DNA from 2 places in the Kitasatospora sp. NPDC088742 genome. Region 1 is predicted to be linked to the other one. Evidence: riboswitches for the same ligand, from Rfam matches in the RefSeq annotation. Region 1 holds a riboswitch; the other holds the start of a gene.

Region 1 (8,988 bases):
AGACCGAGGAGTTGAGCTTCTTGGCGAACTCCTGCTTGGCCAGGATGATGCCGCCGCGCGGGCCGCCCAGGGTCTTGTGCGTGGTGGAGGTGACCACGTCCGCGTACTCGACCGGGTTCGGGTGCAGACCGGCGGCGACCAGGCCGGCGAAGTGGGCCATGTCGACCCAGAGGTACGCCTCGACCTCGTCGGCGATCCGGCGGAACTCGGCGAAGTCCAGCTGGCGCGGGTAGGCGGACCAGCCCGCGATGATGACCTTCGGGCGGTGCTCCTTGGCGAGGCGCTCGACCTCGGCCATGTCGACCAGGCCGGCCTCGTCGACGTGGTACGCGACCACGTTGAACTGCTTGCCGGAGAAGTTCAGCCGCATGCCGTGGGTCAGGTGGCCGCCGTGCGCCAGGTCCAGGCCCAGGATGGTGTCGCCGGGCTGGGCGATGGCGAACAGCGCGGCCTGGTTGGCGGAGGCGCCCGAGTGCGGCTGGACGTTGGCGTACTCCGCCCCGAACAGCTCCTTGACCCGGTCGATCGCGATCTGCTCGGCCACGTCGACGTGCTCGCAGCCGCCGTAGTAGCGACGGCCGGGGTAGCCCTCGGCGTACTTGTTGGTCAGGACCGAGCCCTGGGCCTCCATCACCGCGACGGGCGCGAAGTTCTCGGAGGCGATCATCTCGAGGGTGGTCTGCTGGCGGTGCAGCTCGGCGTCGACCGCGGCGGCGATCTCCGGGTCGAGCGCGTGCAGGGACTGGTTCAGGACGGTCATGTTGGGTCTTCCCCTGGGGCGGTGCGGGCAGTGGACCTAGGGAAGGGGCGGCCGCCGCGCTGCGGCCGCCCCCGTCTACCGGTGGGTCAGGCGCCGATGAAGGCGTCGTACTCCGCGGCGGTCAGCAGCTTGCCGGTCTCGGCGATCTCGACCTTGAACAGCCAGGCGTCGCCGAACGGTTCGTTGTTGACCGAGGCCGGGTCGTCGATGACGGCCTGGTTGATCTCGGTCACCGTGCCGGTGACGGGCGAGAACAGGTCGCTGACCGACTTGGTGGACTCGAGCTCGCCACAGGACTCACCGGCGGTGATCTCGTCGCCGACCTCGGGCAGCTGGACGTAGACGATGTCACCGAGCGCGTCGGCGGCGTGCTTGGTGATGCCGACCGTCGCGACCGCACCGCTCTCGGCGGTGGTCAGCCACTCGTGCTCCTCGGTGTACTGCAGGTTCGTGGGGTTGCTCATGACGTCATTCTCCAGGATCGCAAGAGGGTAGGGCGAAGCCGTCCGCTGAGCGGACCGGGCGTTTCGGGATGTGAGGGGCCGGGATGTGAGGAGGCGTTAGCGGGCGCGCTTGTAGAACGGCAGCGCGATGACCTCGACCGGCTCGTGCTTGCCGCGCACGTCGACCGCGACCGCGCTGCCGGGGGCGGCGTGCGCCGCGTCCACGTAGGCGATGGCGATCGGCTTGCCCAGGGTGGGGGAGGGGGCGCCGGAGGTGATCCGCCCGATCGGGGTACCGTCCGCGTCGACCACGGCGTACTCGGCCCGCGGGACCCGCTTGCCCTCGGAGACCAGGCCGACCAGCTTGCGCGGCGGGTTGGACTCGGCCTGCGCCGCGGCGGCCTCCAAGGCCTTGCGGCCGACGAAGTCGCCCTCCTTCTCGAACTTGACGACCCGTCCGAGGCCGGCGTCGAAGGGGGTCAGCTCGGTGGTCAGCTCGTGCCCGTACAGCGGCATGCCGGCCTCCAGGCGGAGGGTGTCGCGGCAGGAGAGGCCGCAGGGGACCAGGCCGGCTTCGGTGCCGGCCTCGGTCAGCGCGGTCCACAGGTGCTCGGCGTCGGCCGGGGCGCAGAAGACCTCGAAGCCGTCCTCACCGGTGTAGCCGGTGCGGGCCAGCCAGACCTCCCGGCCCGCGACGGTGGCGGGCAGCAGGGCGTAGTACTTGAGGCCGGGCAGGTCGGCGTCGGTGACGGAGGCGAGGATGCCGTTGGCCTCCGGGCCCTGGACCGCGAGCAGCGCGTAGGCGTCCCGGTCGTCGCGGACCTCGGCGTCGAAGCCGGCCGCGCGCTCGGTCAGCGCGTCCAGCACGACCTGGGCGTTGGAGGCGTTGGCCACCACCATGTACTCGGCGTCGCCGGTCCGGTAGACGATCAGGTCGTCCAGGATGCCGCCGTCCTCGCGGCAGATCATGGTGTAGCGGGCGCGCAGCACGCCGAGCGCGGAGATGTGGCCGACCAGCGCGAAGTCGAGCAGCTCACCGGCCTGCGGGCCGGTCACGGTGATCTCGCCCATGTGCGAGAGGTCGAACAGGCCGGCCTTGGTGCGGACGGCCAGGTGCTCCTCGCGCTCGCTGCCGTAGCGCAGCGGCATGTCCCAGCCCGCGAAGTCGGTCATGGTGGCACCGAGCGAGCGGTGCAGTGCGTCGAGCGCGGTCAGGCGAGGGGACATGGCGACGGAACTCCTTGGCCGGAAACGGGCATGCGGGGGTGGAGTCTCCCCGTCTGTCGTCGCAACCTGAGAGCTTCACCGCCCATCCAAGGATGGCGGCTTGCACCGTGGGTGGGCGCACGGCGCGGCCGTGTCCACTTTCCAGATCTGCCTCGCCCGTGCGGTAGGGGTGCCTGAGAGATTCCGGGGAGGACTTGCTCCTTCGGCGCCGGCCCAGCGCACGGGGCGCACTCCGGACTCTCCCGCGCGGGTTCGAGCGGCCAGTGTGAAGTTGTCGAGCGGGGTCATCATGGCACGAGACCCGGCCCGGACGGGAGAGGGGCCCGCCCGCTGGGTCAGGTCTGCCCCGGACCACGTCACTCCCGCCCCCGCAGGCGTCAGACAGGCCCTAGGCTGAGCCCGCACAGCTACAGAGGGGCGCGACCGATGAACCAGCCTGGCGAGACCGGGGTGCAGGGGTGGGCCGAGCCCGGTAGTGCGCCGGCCGGGGGGAGCTGGCCGGCCAACGAGCTGGAGCAGGTGCTGACGGCGGCGCTGGGCGATCCGGGGGCGACGCCGCGGGTGATCGAGGTGCTGGCGCGCAGTCAGATCTGGATCCCGCTGCCGGCCGGGGCCGACCCGCAGGGCGAGGGGCTGGACCTGCCGACCATCGAGCTGGCCGGGTCCCCGTACGTGCCGGTGTTCTCCTCGCAGGAGCTCTTCCTCCAGCTCGCGCCCGGCGTGCCGTTCGCGATCGCACCGGCCTGGGAGTTCGCCCGCGGGCTGCCGGTCGGGGTCGGGATCGCGGTCAACCCGGAGGCGCCGGTGGGCATCCCGGTGCCGCCGGAGGGGGTCGGCGAGCTGCGCCGCGGGCCGCTCGCGGAGCGCTGGGAGCAGCAGCCGGAGGGCGGTGCCCGGGTGGCGCTGCGGGAGCCGGAGCCGGCCGAGGAGCCGTACGCCTTCCTCGGTGCGGCGATCACCGAACTGGCCGAGCTGCCGGGGGTGCTGACGGCCCGTCGGGCGCTGGCCGGAGTGGAGCTGGACACCCCGGTGCTGTTCGTCGGGGTGCAGCTGGACCCGGCCTGGCCGGCCGATCCGGGGCAGGTCAACGAGGCGCTCGGCCGGGCGCTCGGAACCATGCCGCCGCGGTGGGGCGTCCACCTGGTGCTGCTCGACCTGGTGGCCGACCCGGTGGTGGAGTGGATGCTCACCCGGGTCCGTCCGTTCTACGTCAGGTCCGGGACGGTCCCGGGCTGACGTCCGAACTGACCACCGAACCGTTACGCGCCGGTACGGGGCGGCGGTATGACGGCTGTCGGGCTCGGCCAATAGGCTTCCCCCCGACAACCACGGACGGCCACGGGTGGCCGAGCGCGAGACGGGACGGCGGGCGGAGCACGGCATGAGCGCGGGAGCGGCGGCAGACGGCGCGATCGAGCGCGCCCTCGGCGAGGTCGCGCCGGAGCGCTACGACGCCTACGAGCGGCTGCTGGGGGCGCTGGCGGCGGGCCGGGTCTGGATGCTGCTCTGGCACGGGCAGCCGGGGAGCCCGGACGCCCAGTACGGGAACATGGAGATCGGCGGGCACGGCTACGCCCCCGCCGTCACCTCCCCCGACCAGCTGTCGCTCTGCGGCTGGACCAGGAGCCACGAGGTGATCTCCGGGATGGAGATCGCCAACGCGCTGTACCGCACCCGCTGGGGCCTGTGGCTCAACCCGCACGTGCCCGGCGGCGGGGTCGGGGTGCCCTGGGCGGACCTGCGCCGGATCGCCGGCGGTCTGGACCGGCTGCCGGCCGGGCCGCTCCAGCTGGCCGAACCGGCTGTCCAGGCACCGCAGTTCTACGCCCAGCTGCAGCGCGAGGCGGCGGCGGTGCGTCCGCTCCGGGCGCTGCGGCAGGCCTGGGTGCGCCCGGCCGTCGGTGACGCCTACCTGGCCGTCGGGCTGGACATGTACGACACCTCGCCGCCGTCCGTGGAGGCGGCCCGGGCGCTGGTGCAGCGTGCGGTGGCGCACGCCCCGGCCGGGCTCGCGGTCTCCACCGTGCTGCTGGCCGACGAGCTGGACCCGGTGGCGATGTGGCTGCGCGCCTTCGCCCGCCCGTTCTTCGACCGCGAGTCGGCGAACCACCCGCCGCAGGGCTACTGGCCGCACCAGCCCTGGCGCTGACCTGGGCCTCCGTCCTTTCCCGAGAGGGAAGTCGACGGAGTGTACCGGCGACCCTTCGCACCCGTCTTGACAGTCGAGTAACACCTGTGTGAAGAACGCTATTCGCCAGGACACGGCCGTGCATGCGGACAGATCACAGTTGGGCATCCTTCGGTTGTCAGGTCTGGCGTAAGGCCTCCCCGATGCCAGAGAGTCTGCGCAGTGCAGTGCGGGGCTTACCTCAGCTGCCAGGCAACTCCCTTGCTTCTCAGCACCTTTCGCAATCGCGATTCCGGACCGTAGCCATGTCTGGGCCCTACCCGGGCCCGGTGCTCGGCGTACGAACGGCACCGTGGCCGGCCACCGTCGGCGAGGGGAAACGAAAGACACATGAGCACTTCCACCAAGAGCATCGACGCTCCGGAGGCCCCCGAGGCCCCGGCCAAGCGGATCGAGGGCCGGTCGCCCGGCCGGATCGCCTGGGACCGCCTCAAGCGTGACAAGGTCGCGCTGGCCGGCGGCATCGTGGTGCTGCTGCTGATCCTGGCCGCGATCCTCGCGCCCGTGATCACCGGGCTGCTCGGACACCCCGTGGACGAACCGCACCCGGACCAGATCAACCCCGATCTCGGCCTCCCCAAGGGGGCGTTCGGCGGCATCAGCGGCGACTTCCTGCTCGGCGTCGACCCGACCTTCGGCCGCGACGTGTTCAGCCGGATCGTCTACGGCGCCCGGATCTCGCTCACCGTGGCCTTCCTGGCCGCCGGTGTGTCGGTGGTCATCGGCGTGCTGGCGGGCATCGCGGCCGGCTACTTCGGTGGCTGGGTCGACGCGGTGATCAGCCGGGTGATGGACGTCCTGCTGGCCTTCCCGCAGCTGCTGTTCTCCATCGCGCTGGTCTCGGTGATGCCCAACTCCGTTCTGGGGCTGGAGGGCAGCGCCGTCCGGATGGCGATCCTGGTGCTGGTGATCGGCTTCTTCGGCTGGCCCTACATCGGGCGCATCGTCCGAGGTCAGGCCCTGTCGCTGCGCGAACGCGAGTTCGTCGACGCGGCCCGCAGCCTGGGCGCCGGCTGGCCGCACATCCTGCTGCGCGAGCTGCTCCCCAACCTGGTCGCCCCGATCCTGGTCTACGCGACCCTGATCATCCCGACCAACATCCTGAGCGAGGCCGCCCTCAGCTTCCTCGGCGCGGGCGTGAAGCCCCCGACCCCGTCCTGGGGCCAGATGCTCTCCGAGGCCACCCGGATCTACCAGGTCGACCCCACCTACATGGTGGTGCCCGGTCTGGCCATCTTCATCACGGTGCTGGCCTTCAACCTGTTCGGCGACGGGCTGCGCGACGCGCTCGACCCCAAGGGCAACTGACCCCCGGTCAGCCGTCCCGCGAACTGCCCTCCGTACCAGGACCTTTCGAGACTGTTCAACCCCAGCACGACCATCAGGAGGAAGTACCCATGACGCGAAACCGGACGCTCGCCGCCGCCGCCCTGGTGGCCACGCTGGCCGTCACCCTGACCGCCTGCGGCGGCAGCGCGGACAAGAAGGGCACCAGCGGCGAAAGCTCCAAGGCGTCGGCCGGCGGCTTCAACGCGGCGGTCGACAAGGTGCTCAACCCGTCCGACAAGAAGGGCGGCACGCTCAACCTCTGGAGCACCACCGACGCCGACTCCTGGGACCCGGGCCGCGCGTACTACGCGTCGATCTGGAACATGCAGCGCTTCTACGCCCGTACCCTGCTGGCCTTCGACTCGAAGCCGGGCAAGGGCGGTCTGGAGCTGGTGCCGGACCTCGCGGCCGCCAAGCCGGAGATCTCCGCCGACGGCAAGACGTACACCTTCAAGCTCAAGAAGGGCGTCAAGTTCGAGGACGGCTCGGCCATCACCTCGAAGGACGTCAAGTACGGCATCGAGCGAGTCTTCGCCCAGGACGTCATCTCCGGCGGCCCGACCTACCTGGTGAACAGCCTCGACCAGGGCCAGGGCTACAAGGGTCCCTACACGGACACCACCCCGGACAAGATGGGCCTCAAGACCGTCGAGACCCCGGACGACTCCACCATCATCTTCAAGCTGGACAAGGCCGACTCGGCCTTCCCGTACCTGCTCGCGATGGGCACCGCCTCGCCCGTCCCGCAGAAGTCGGACACCGGCTCCAAGTACGGTGAGAAGCCGGTCTCCTCCGGCCCGTACAAGTTCAAGTCGATCGAGCCGGGCAAGTCCGTCGAGTTCGTCCGCAACGAGAACTGGGACGCCTCCACCGACCCGTTCCGCAAGGCGCTGCCGGACGTGGTGAAGCTGACCATCACCACCAACGCCGACGACATGGACAAGCGCCAGCTCGACGGCTCGGTCGACCTCGACTTCGCACAGACCGGTCTCTCCCAGGCCGCCCAGGCCCAGGTGCTGACCAACGACAAGCTCAAGGCGAACACCGACGACCCGTACAACGGGTTCATCCGGTACATCGCGATGGTCCCGAAGATCGCCCCGTTCGACAACGAGCACTGCCGCAAGGCGGTCATGTACGCGGCCGACACCACCGCGCTGCAGACCGCCCGCGGCGGTCAGGTGGCCGGCTCGCCGTACGGCTCGATGCTGCCCCCGAACATCCTCGGCTCGGACAGCTACGACCCCTTCACCCTGCTCGACGGCAAGCCCGACCTGGAGAAGGCCAAGGAGGAGCTGAAGGCCTGCAACAAGCCGGACGGCTTCAAGGCCACCATCGCGGTCCGCGGCAACAAGGACAAGGAGATCAAGTCCGCCGTCGCCCTGCAGACCGCGCTGAAGGCGATCAACGTCGACATCACCCTCGACCAGTACGACGGCAAGCTGCTGGCCTCGGTGGCCGGTTCGCCGGAGGTCGTGAAGAGCAAGAACTACGGCCTGATCGTGGCCGGTTGGGGTGCCGACTACCCGACGGGTGCCGGTTACATGCAGCCGCTGATGGACGGTCGCTTCATCACCGCCAACGGCAACAGCAACTACCCGGAGACCAACGACCCGGAGATCAACGCGCTGTTCGACAAGGCCGGTGCCGAGCCGGACGCCGCCAAGGCCGCCGAGATCTACAAGCAGATCAACCACAAGGTGACCGACATGGCCGTCTACCTGCCGGTGGTCGCGGACAAGGCGCTCAACTACCGCAACCCGCGCCTGACCAACGTGTTCATCAACGACGCGTTCGGCATGGTCGACTTCCAGGCCCTCGGTACCTCCGACGGCAAGTGACCTGCCCAGTCCCGTAGTTCGCACAGCTAGTCCGAAGGGCAGGTGAAGGCGCCGCCCGGGCCGGGCACCCCACGAGGGTGCCCGGCCCGGGGGCGGCGTCGACCGCAGTGCTCGTGTACATCATCCGACGGCTCGTCAATGTCGTCGCCATGCTGGTGGTGGTTGCGGCCGTCACCTTCGGCATCTTCTTCATGGTGCCGAAACTGACCGGGAGCGACCCGGCGCTGCTCTACGTCGGCAAGATCGCCGACCCGGCGGCCATCGAGGGCATCCGTCACAAGATGGGCCTCGACAAGTCCGTCATCGAGCAGTTCTGGCTCTTCCTCAAGGGCCTGGTCATCGGACGCGACTACAGCACCGGCGTGGACGTCACCCACTGCTCCGCGCCCTGCTTCGGCTACTCGTTCAAGACCGAGCGCGAGGTCTTCCCGGTGCTGCTGGACCGGCTGGGCGTCACCGCCTCGCTGGCCCTCGGCGCCTCGATCCTCTGGGTCGGCTTCGGCACCATGACCGGCATGATCTCCGCGCTCAAGCGGGGCTCCGCGCTGGACCGCTTCACCATGACCACGGCCCTGGCCGGCGTCTCGCTGCCGATCTACTTCACCGGCATGCTGGCCAGCGCGATCTTCGTCTACCAGCTCGGCGTCTTCCCGAACGACTACGTCCCGTTCGCCGACGACCCGATCGCCTGGTTCCAGAACCTGGTGCTCCCCTGGGTCACCCTGGCCTTCCTCTACGCGGCCAACTACGCCCGCCTCACCCGGGCCACGCTGCTGGAGGTGCTCGGCGAGGACTACGTCCGCACCGCCCGGGCCAAGGGCCTCGGCGAGGGCACGGTGATCCGCAAGCACGCGATGCGCTCCACCCTGACCCCGATCCTGACCGTCTTCGGCATGGACCTCGGCGGCCTGATCGGCGGCGCGGTGCTCACCGAGTCCACCTTCAACTTCCGCGGCCTGGGCTACGAGGCGGTCTCCTCGATCGCGGCCAGCGACCTGCCGGTGATCATGGGCGTGACCCTCTTCGCGGGCTTCTTCATCATCCTGGCCAACCTGCTGGTTGACATCCTGTACGCCGCTGTCGACCCCCGCGTGAGGCTCGCATGACCGAGATCCAGATCGACAAGTCCGGCGCCGCGCAGCCCGGTTCGGCCTACCTGGAGGTCAAGGACCTCCGGGTGCACTTCCCCACCGACGACGG
Region 2 (8,988 bases), on a different contig from region 1:
TGAAGCTTGGGCGACGTGGTGCCCTGCTGGGCGGGCGGGGGTGAGGTGGGGAGGGGGTGAAGCTTGGGCGACGTGGTGCGGAGTGCGCCGAAGCCGCCCGGCATGGGGGTGCGGGGCGGCTTCGTGAGGGGGTGTCAGGAGGGGCGCAGGGGTTCGGGGCGGCCGGTGGTCTGGGGCGGCGGGGGAGTGTCGGGGGTGGTGGTGTCGTCGTGGATCTCGACCTGTTCGCGGCGGAGTTCCTCGTGGATGACGGCTTCCTCGGTGTAGCGCTCGACCACCAGGCGGACGCGTTCGACGGGGGCGAGGTACTTGCGGACCACCGGGCGTTCCTCCCGGAGGGTCACCTCCTCGACGGCCTCGGCGATCTCCTGTTCGCTGAGGGCGGCCCGTTCGGCCTCGGTGACGGGGACGCGTTCGACCCGGACCCGTTCCTTGACCACCGGGACCTTGCGTTCCACCGCCTCGGAGGTGACGTACTTGCGCAGTTTCGCGGTGCCCAGCACGTGCCACTCGGTGGTGACGTCGAGGCGCTCCTCGCGGCAGGTGATCTCGACCGGGCCGCTGGGGGCGTTGCCGGGGACGGTGGGGGTGGTGGGCTCGGCCGGCTTGGTGGTGACCGGGGCGGGGGGCATCTCGGTGGTGGCGGTGAAGGCCATCGGGGCGGCCGTCATGGTCGGGGCGGTGGTGGTCGCGTTCACGCTGCTGCTTTCCTTGCTGGTGGTGCCGATGGTGCCGAAGTCGAGGTCCTTGGCCGTGTCCGAGCCGTTGGTGGCGAGGGCGGCGGCCGCCACCGGGGCGGCGACGGGCGTGCCGGTCTCCAGGCCGTAGTAGCGGTAGAGCTGGAGTTCCTGCGCCGGGGAGAGGTGCTGGCCGACGCCGAAGTCGGGGGACTCCTTGATCAGCGACTTGTCGTAGGGGACCTTGAGCTCCTCGCCGGAGAACTCGCTGGTGGTCAGCGGGACGAACGCGTCCCGGCCGAAGATCCCGGTGCGGACGGCCGCCCACTCGGGTTCGCCGGTCGCGTCGTCGAGGTAGACCTCGTCGACGGTGCCGATCTTGTCACCGTTCCGGTCGACCGCCTTGTGCCCGATCAGGTCTCGCGGGTCGATGTCGGTCTGCACGCTGTCCTCCAGGGGCGAGGTACGAAAGCACCCCTGACACTCCGTCAGGGGGCGGTCGGCAGAACTGCCCGGCCGCACTTCACACGAAAAGCCATCTATCGGACGTCGGCCATTCGAACGCCGCCGTTGGGGAGGGGATGGGGCCGTTCGAGGGCGCGTCGCGGGCCGTGGGAGTGCGCCGGGGGCGCCCGTGATCTGCGGCGCGACCGCTGGTACCCTGGGCGCGACTGCCGAGCCCGCTCGGGAGAGTCCCCTCCGCTCCGGCGGAGAAGGGCGCCGAAGGAGCAAACCCTCCCCGGAATCTCTCAGGCATCCGTACCGTGCGGGGTAGGTCACTCTGGAAAGCAGGGCAGGACCGACGGCGAGGGAGCCGGCGGGCCCCACCCTCACCGACGGTGCAAGCCGACGGGCGGCCGCGGGCCGCCACGTGCGGGCGAAGCTCTCAGGTACAGATGACAGAGGGGGAGGCCTGACGGGTTCGTGCGTTCGAGGCCCCCGCTGTCCCACGGCGGCGATGGCCGACGGCGTGCGTACCCCCGCCGGTCCGTGACCAGGAGGCCTCGACCCCCATGAACGCCAAGCCGACCCTCACCGAGCTCGAACTCGCGAGCCCGTTCGAGAACCGTCACATCGGCCCCGACGCCGCCGCCCAGGAGAAGATGCTGGCGCAGGTCGGCTACGGCTCGCTGGACGAGCTCTCCGACGCCGCCGTGCCGGACGCCATCAAGAGCCTGACCGCCCTGGGCCTCCCCGCCGGCCGGAGCGAGGCCCAGGTGCTCGCCGAGCTGCGCGAGCTGGCCGACCGCAACACCGTCCTGCAGTCCATGATCGGCCTCGGCTACTACGGCACTTTCACCCCGCCGGTGATCCTGCGGAATGTGCTGGAGAACCCGTCCTGGTACACCGCCTACACCCCGTACCAGCCGGAGATCTCGCAGGGCCGCCTGGAAGCGCTGATCAACTTCCAGACCGTGGTCGCCGACCTGACCGGCCTGGACACCTCCGGCTCCTCGCTGCTCGACGAGGGCACCGCGGCCGCCGAGGCGATGTCGCTGGCCCGCCGGGTCACCAAGGTCAAGGGCGGCGTCTTCCTGGTCGACGCCGACACCCTGCCGCAGACCATCGCGGTGATCCAGACCCGCGCCGAGCCGACCGGTGTCGAGGTGGTCGTCGCCGACCTGTCCGCCGGCATCCCGGCCGAGACCGCCGAGCGCGGTGTCTTCGGCGTGCTGCTCCAGTACCCCGGTGCCTCCGGTGAGGTCCGCGACCTCGCCCCGGTGATCGAGCAGGCCCACGGCCTCGGCGCGGTCGTCGCGGTCGCCGCCGACCTGCTGGCCCTCACCCTGCTGAAGTCCCCGGGCTCGCTCGGCGCCGACATCGCCTGCGGCACCTCGCAGCGCCTCGGCGTCCCGATGGGCTTCGGCGGCCCGCACGCCGGCTACCTGGCCGTGAAGGCCGCGTACGCCCGGAACCTGCCCGGCCGCCTGGTCGGCGTCTCGGTGGACGCCGACGGCAACCGCGCCTACCGCCTGGCCCTGCAGACCCGCGAGCAGCACATCCGCCGCGAGAAGGCCACCTCCAACATCTGCACCGCCCAGGTGCTGCTGGCCGTCATGGCCTCGATGTACGCGGTCTACCACGGCCCGGACGGCCTGGCCGAGATCGCCCGCCGCACCCACCGCTACGCGGCCGCGCTGGCCGAGGGTCTGCGCGCCGGCGGCGTGGAGCTGACGGCCGGTCAGTTCTTCGACACCGTCACGGCGAAGGTCCCCGGCAAGGCCGCCGAGATCGCCGCCGCCGCGCGCGCCAACGGCGTGAACCTCTACCAGGCCGACGAGGACACCCTCTCGATCTCCTGCGACGAGACCACCACCCGCGAGCACCTGGCCGCCGTCTGGTCCGCCTTCGGCGTCACCGCCGAGGTCACCGAGACCGCCGACGCGCTGCCCGCCGCGCTGCTGCGCGAGGACGAGTACCTCACCCACCCGGTCTTCCACAGCCACCGCTCGGAGACCGCGATGCTGCGCTACCTGCGCCGCCTCTCGGACCGGGACTACGCGCTGGACCGCGGCATGATCCCGCTCGGCTCCTGCACCATGAAGCTCAACGCCACCACCGAGATGGAGCCGGTCACCTGGCCCGAGTTCGGCCAGCTGCACCCCTTCGCGCCGGTCGACCAGGCCGCGGGCTTCCTGTCGCTGATCCGCGGTCTGGAGCAGCAGCTGGTGGAGGTCACGGGATATGACGCCGTGTCGATCCAGCCGAACGCCGGTTCGCAGGGCGAGCTGGCCGGTCTGCTGGCGGTCCGGGCGTACCACCGGGCCAACGGCGACGTCGAGCGCGACGTGTGTCTGATCCCGTCGTCCGCGCACGGCACGAACGCCGCCTCCGCGGTGATGGCCGGGATGCGGGTCGTCGTGGTGAAGACCCTGCCGGACGGTGACGTGGACGTCGCCGACCTGAAGGCGAAGATCGAGCAGCACCGCGACCAGCTCTCGGTGCTGATGGTCACCTACCCGTCGACCCACGGCGTGTACGAGACCGAGATCACCGAGATCTGCGCGGCCGTGCACGAGGCCGGCGGCCAGGTGTACGTCGACGGCGCCAACCTCAACGCGCTGGTCGGCCTGGCCAAGCCCGGCAAGTTCGGCGCGGACGTCTCGCACCTGAACCTGCACAAGACCTTCTGCATCCCGCACGGCGGCGGCGGCCCGGGTGTCGGCCCGGTCGCGGTCCGCTCGCACCTGGCCCCGTACCTGCCGAACCACCCGCTCCAGCCGGAGGCCGGCCCGGCCACCGGCGTCGGCCCGATCTCGGCCGCCCCGTGGGGCTCGGCCGCGATCCTGCCGATCTCCTGGTCGTACGTCCGGCTGATGGGCGGCGAGGGCCTCAAGCGCGCCACCCAGGTCGCGGTGCTGAACGCCAACTACATCGCCAAGCGGCTCGCCCCGCACTTCCCGGTGCTCTACACCGGGCCGGGCGGGCTGGTCGCGCACGAGTGCATCATCGACCTGCGGCCGCTGTCGAAGGAGACGGGCGTGACGGTGGACGACATCGCCAAGCGCCTGATCGACTACGGCTTCCACGCTCCGACCATGTCGTTCCCGGTCGCGGGCACGCTGATGATCGAGCCGACCGAGTCGGAGGACCTGCACGAGATCGACCGCTTCTGCGACGCGATGATCGAGATCCGCGGCGAGATCGAGAAGGTCGGTTCGGGCGAGTGGGCGGCGGAGGACAACCCGCTGCGGAACGCTCCGCACACCGCCGCGACGCTGGCCGGTGAGTGGGAGCACCCGTACACCCGCCAGGAGGCGGTCTTCCCGGCGGGCGTCAACCCGGCGGACAAGTACTGGCCGCCGGTGAGCCGCATCGACGGTGCGTACGGTGACCGGAACCTGGTGTGCTCCTGCCCGCCGCTGGACGAGTACGGCAGCTGACGGGGTAGCGCCCCGCAGGGGAACGGCAGCACCTGCAACTGGCTGATGGTGAGTCAGTTGCAGGTGAGCCGCCTCCCGAAGCGCGCAGTTCCTCGCGCCCCTTGGCGTTTGCCCTGCCGCTGGATGTGCCGGTGCTGGCGCGCCCACGCGGCGGAGCCGCAGATCAGGCGGGGCCCCGCGCCCCTGGGCGCTGCCCTGCCGGGCCGTCAGGCGATGGCGAGCGGCCGGCGGGGGGCGATGATGCGGCCGTCGGGGAGGAGTTCGCCGGTGTCCTCGAAGAGGAGGACGCCGTTGCACAGGAGGCTCCAGCCCTGGTCGGGGTGGAACGCCATCGGGATGGCGGCCTCGCGGTCGGTGGACAGTGCGGACGGACACTCAGGCTGGTGCTGGCACATCGTCGTACCCTCGCTTCAGATTCCCCTGACCGGCCCAGGTGTGAACCGGCGCTCCGACGGGTAGGACTGACGACCCCCCGCGTCGGTTCCCAGTGTCGTCATCCCGAGGCCTTCCCGCAGCGATTTCGTGACATGCGCCACAAGCGGTGCCCAGGGATCACCCGTTCAGATGGAAAAAGGGCCACTGCCGCCTGACCGGAAGGTCGTGCGGCAGTGGCCCTTTCGGGTGAGTGGGCGTCAGGAGCGCCCGGCGGGCGCGAGCGGGCGGGCGAGGAGGGCGAGCAGGTCGGCCGCGGGGTAGACGCGGTGGGCGGTGATGCCGAGCGGGGCCGGGGCGAGGGGGATGAGGAGGTCCACCGAGGGGCCCGGGTCGGGGTGGTGGAGCCAGAGGGCGGTGGCGTAGTGGCCGGGGATGGAGAGCAGCCGGGGGTGGTGCAGGGTGCGGGCGGAGATGGCGATCTGGTGGGCCTGGCGCAGGGCGCGCAGGGTGGAATCCAGGTAGGGGCCGGCGGTGAAGTGCGAGAAGACGTGGAGCTGTTCGGCCGTCTCGGTGACTTCGGCGGCGGCCACGGGGCCGCCCAGGCCGGCTTCGATCAGGAACCGCCAGCCCGTCCGGCGGGCGCCCGCCAGGGGGGCGGCGGGCTCGTCGAGGACGTGCACCGCGAGCGGATGCGCGGGGTGCAGCCGCTCGTCCCCGCCCCCGTCCTCGCCGGTGGCGAGGGCGAGGGGCGCGAGCGGGCCGAGGGCTGACTCACAGTCGAGCGCGTCGAGGACGGCGCGCAGGGCGCTCGGCGGTGGCTGGGGGGTCTGCAGGGTCATGGTGGGTCGCCTCTCCGTGCTGGAAACGGCGTGCGAGTGCGGCATACCGGCTGGTGGGTCGGGGACCCGGGCCGTGTCCGGTTGGGCATGGTCGCTTGCGGGCGCGGGCCTGCCGTTCGAAGGAGCTTCGGGGCGGCGGGTGCCGGGCGGGAGCTGTGCGAATCCTGATCGAACGGATGCACAGGGTGACTTTCTTATCACATTCTGTACCCGGTGGCAAGTCGGGAATTGTCTGACGTATCGTCAGGAACCTTGTTCGGCAACCGCGTTCGAGCAGGAGGCTAGGGATCTTCGGGCTGGGCATGATGCAGGGACCGTTCGGCTAGGTGGAGGGGCACCCATGGGCGAGAAGGTCGTCGCGACGCGTGCGGAACTGTCGGACCGGCAGTTGTACCGGCGCAAGCTCCAGTCCTGTCTGGACGCGCTGGAGCGGATGCTGCGCGAGGGCCGGTTCGACCGTCCGAGGGCCATGGTGGGGCTGGAGATCGAGCTCAACCTGGCCGACGACCTGGGGCGTCCGGTGATGCGGAACGAACAGGTGCTCTCCTCGATCGCCTCGGGGGACTTCCAGACCGAGCTGGGCCAGTTCAACATCGAGCTGAACATCGCGCCCCGGCGCCTCACCGGCCACGTGCTGGACGAGCTGCGCGAGGAGATCGACACCGGGCTGCGGTACGCGGACCGCAAGGCCGAGGAGGTCGGGGCCCGGATCGTCATGGTGGGCATCCTGCCGACCCTGGACCTGGACCACACCGGGCTTGACGCGATGTCGCACAACGACCGGTACACCCTGCTCAGCGACCAGATACTGGCCGCCCGGGGCGAGGACATCGCGCTGGACATCGAGGGGGTGGAGCGGCTCAGCGTGGAGTCGGTCACGATGGTGGCCGAGGCCGCCGCCACCTCGCTGCAGCTCCACCTCCAGGTGACCCCGGAGCGGTTCGCCTCGGTGTGGAACGCGTCCCAGGCGATCGCCTCGGTACAGCTGGCGCTCGGTGCGAACTCGCCCTTCCTGTTCGGCCGCGAGCTCTGGCGGGAGACCAGGCCGGTGCTCTTCCAGCAGGCCTGTGACACCCGTTCGGCCGAGCTCAAGGCGCAGGGCGTGCGCCCCATCACCTGGTTCGGGGAGCGCTGGGTGAACTCCGCGCTGGAGCTCTTCGAGGAGAACCAGAAGTACTTCCCGGCCCTGCTGCCGATCTGCGACGACGAGGACCCGGTCAAGGTGCTGGCCTCTGGCGGCATCCCGAGGCTGGCCGAGATGCGGCTGCACAACGGCACCATCTACCGGTGGAACCGGCCGGTCTACGACGTCGCCGGCGGCGTGCCGCACCTGCGGGTGGAGAACCGCTGTCTGCCGGCCGGGCCGACGGTGGTGGACACCCTGGCCAACGCGGCCTTCTACTACGGACTGGTCCGGGTGCTGGCCGAACAGCCCAGGCCGATCTGGACCAGGCTGGCCTTCGAGCAGGCCGACGAGAACTTCCACGGCGCCGCTCGGTACGGCATCGACACCGTGCTGCAGTGGCCGAAGTCCGGCCGCGGCGCCCGGGGCACCGTACCGGTGGCCGCCACCGAGCTGGTGCTGAACGAGCTGCTCCCGATGGCCCGTCAGGGCCTGGACGACTGGGGCGTGGAGCCGGGGGACAGGGACCGCTACCTCGGCATCATCGAGCAGCGCTGCCTGCGCAGGACCAACGGCGCGGCCTGGCAGGCGGCCACCGTGCACCGCCTGCGCGACCACTACGGGATGGACCGCGGCTCGGCCATCGCGGCCATGACGCGCCGTTACATGGAGCACTCCCGCACCGGCGAGCCGGTCCACACCTGGCCGGTCGGCTGACCGCTCCTGGCGGGCCGTCAGGTTGTCCAGACAATCTCGTCCCCGGCCCGTCACGTGATCATTGTTGTCTGTACACCTCGGCCGCTTAGACATGGGCGGGTCCGGGCCGGAACGCGGCCGGGAGCCGAACGAGGAGCACCCCCTGATGAGTCCCGAAGTCTCGCGCCGCACCCTGCTCGGCGGCGCGGCCGCGGCCGCCGTGCTGTCCGCCCTGCCGCTCAGCGTCCGGGAGGCGCTGGCCGCCCCGGCGAAGCCGGGGAAGCTGGCGGACGTCCAGCACGTGGTGGTGCTGATGCAGGAGAACCGGGCCTTCGACCACTACTTCGGCACCCTGCCCGGGGTGCGCGGCTTCGGGGACCGGGCGGCCGTGCGCGGGGTCAACGGCCGCTCGGTGCTGCACCAGCCGGACTCCTCCCGGAAGGAGGGGTACCTGGCGCCGTTCCCGATGAACGCCGCGCACACCAACGCCTACCAGCAGGGCGCCCCGGCCTTCGGCTTCGTGGACTCGATGAAGGCGTGGAACGACGGCCTGGCCGACGGCGCCGTCTCCCGCCGCTCCTCCGGCTGGCTGGGCCAGGGCTACTACGAGCCCGCCGACATGCCGTTCTACTCGGCCCTCGCCTCGGTCTTCACCACCTGCGACCACTACTTCGCCTCGGTGCAGTGCAACACCAACACCAACCGCGACCACTTCATGACCGGCACCAGCGGCGGCACCGTCCGGGACGTCCCGGTGACGGACAACACCGAGATCCCCGGCGGCTACGAGTGGACCACCTACGCCGAGCGGCTGCAGGCGGCCGGGATCAGCTGGAGGACCTACCAGGCGCTGGACAACTTCGACGACAACGCGCTGGCCTGGTTCGCCGCCTTCCAGAAGGCCGGGCCCGGCGAGGAGCTGTACGAGCGCGGCCTGCGGATGGTCGGCGACCCGGCGAAGAAGGGTGACCCCTTCGCCATGGGCGACGCCCTGGTGGAGGCCTTCACCGCCGACGTGCGGGCCGACCGGCTGCCGCAGGTCTCCTGGCTGGTCGCCCCCGCCGCGCTCTCCGAGCACGCCAACTACGCGCCGCCGAACGGCGAGCACCTGACGGCCCGGCTGCTCTCCGCGCTGGCCGCCGAGCCCGAGGTCTGGGCCAAGACCGTCTTCATCCTCAACTACGACGAGCACGGCGGCTTCTTCGACCACCTGCTGCCCCCGGTGCCGCCGCTGGCCGGCGGGCGCGGCGCCTCCACCGTGCCGGTGGACGGCGAGGTGGTGGTGCGGGTGAGCAAGGGCGGCTCGACCTACCACCGGGTGGTCGGCCAGGACGGCCGGTACCGGGTGAAGGCCGCGGACGGTTCGCTGACCTGGGCCGACGTGCTGCCGGCCG

Evidence for each region. Region 1 has a riboswitch for glycine ahead of gcvT (glycine cleavage system aminomethyltransferase GcvT). Riboswitches for the same ligand answer to the same signal wherever they lie in the genome.
Region 2: linked by a shared signal. The riboswitch ahead of gcvP (aminomethyl-transferring glycine dehydrogenase) and the one ahead of gcvT (glycine cleavage system aminomethyltransferase GcvT) in region 1 are both predicted to bind glycine.

The regions. Positions count from the first base shown of each region.
Region 1 is NZ_JBVJLD010000008.1:7,150-16,137, reverse strand. It holds gene ACZ6ZR_RS09520 (serine hydroxymethyltransferase) at 1-760, opposite strand, end outside; gene gcvH (glycine cleavage system protein GcvH) at 847-1,224, opposite strand; gene gcvT (glycine cleavage system aminomethyltransferase GcvT) at 1,321-2,430, opposite strand; glycine riboswitch at 2,582-2,685, opposite strand; gene ACZ6ZR_RS09505 (enhanced serine sensitivity protein SseB) at 2,857-3,666, shown strand; gene ACZ6ZR_RS09500 (enhanced serine sensitivity protein SseB C-terminal domain-containing protein) at 3,812-4,579, shown strand; gene ACZ6ZR_RS09495 (ABC transporter permease) at 4,949-5,926, shown strand; gene ACZ6ZR_RS09490 (ABC transporter substrate-binding protein) at 6,016-7,788, shown strand; gene ACZ6ZR_RS09485 (ABC transporter permease) at 7,896-8,894, shown strand; gene ACZ6ZR_RS09480 (ABC transporter ATP-binding protein) at 8,891-8,988, shown strand, end outside.
Region 2 is NZ_JBVJLD010000001.1:13,290-22,277, forward strand. It holds gene ACZ6ZR_RS00070 (PRC and DUF2382 domain-containing protein) at 135-1,121, opposite strand; glycine riboswitch at 1,353-1,452, shown strand; gene gcvP (aminomethyl-transferring glycine dehydrogenase) at 1,691-4,561, shown strand; gene ACZ6ZR_RS00080 (DUF5999 family protein) at 4,768-4,956, opposite strand; gene ACZ6ZR_RS00085 (hypothetical protein) at 5,194-5,775, opposite strand; gene ACZ6ZR_RS00090 (glutamate-cysteine ligase family protein) at 6,116-7,615, shown strand; gene ACZ6ZR_RS00095 (phosphocholine-specific phospholipase C) at 7,761-8,988, shown strand, end outside.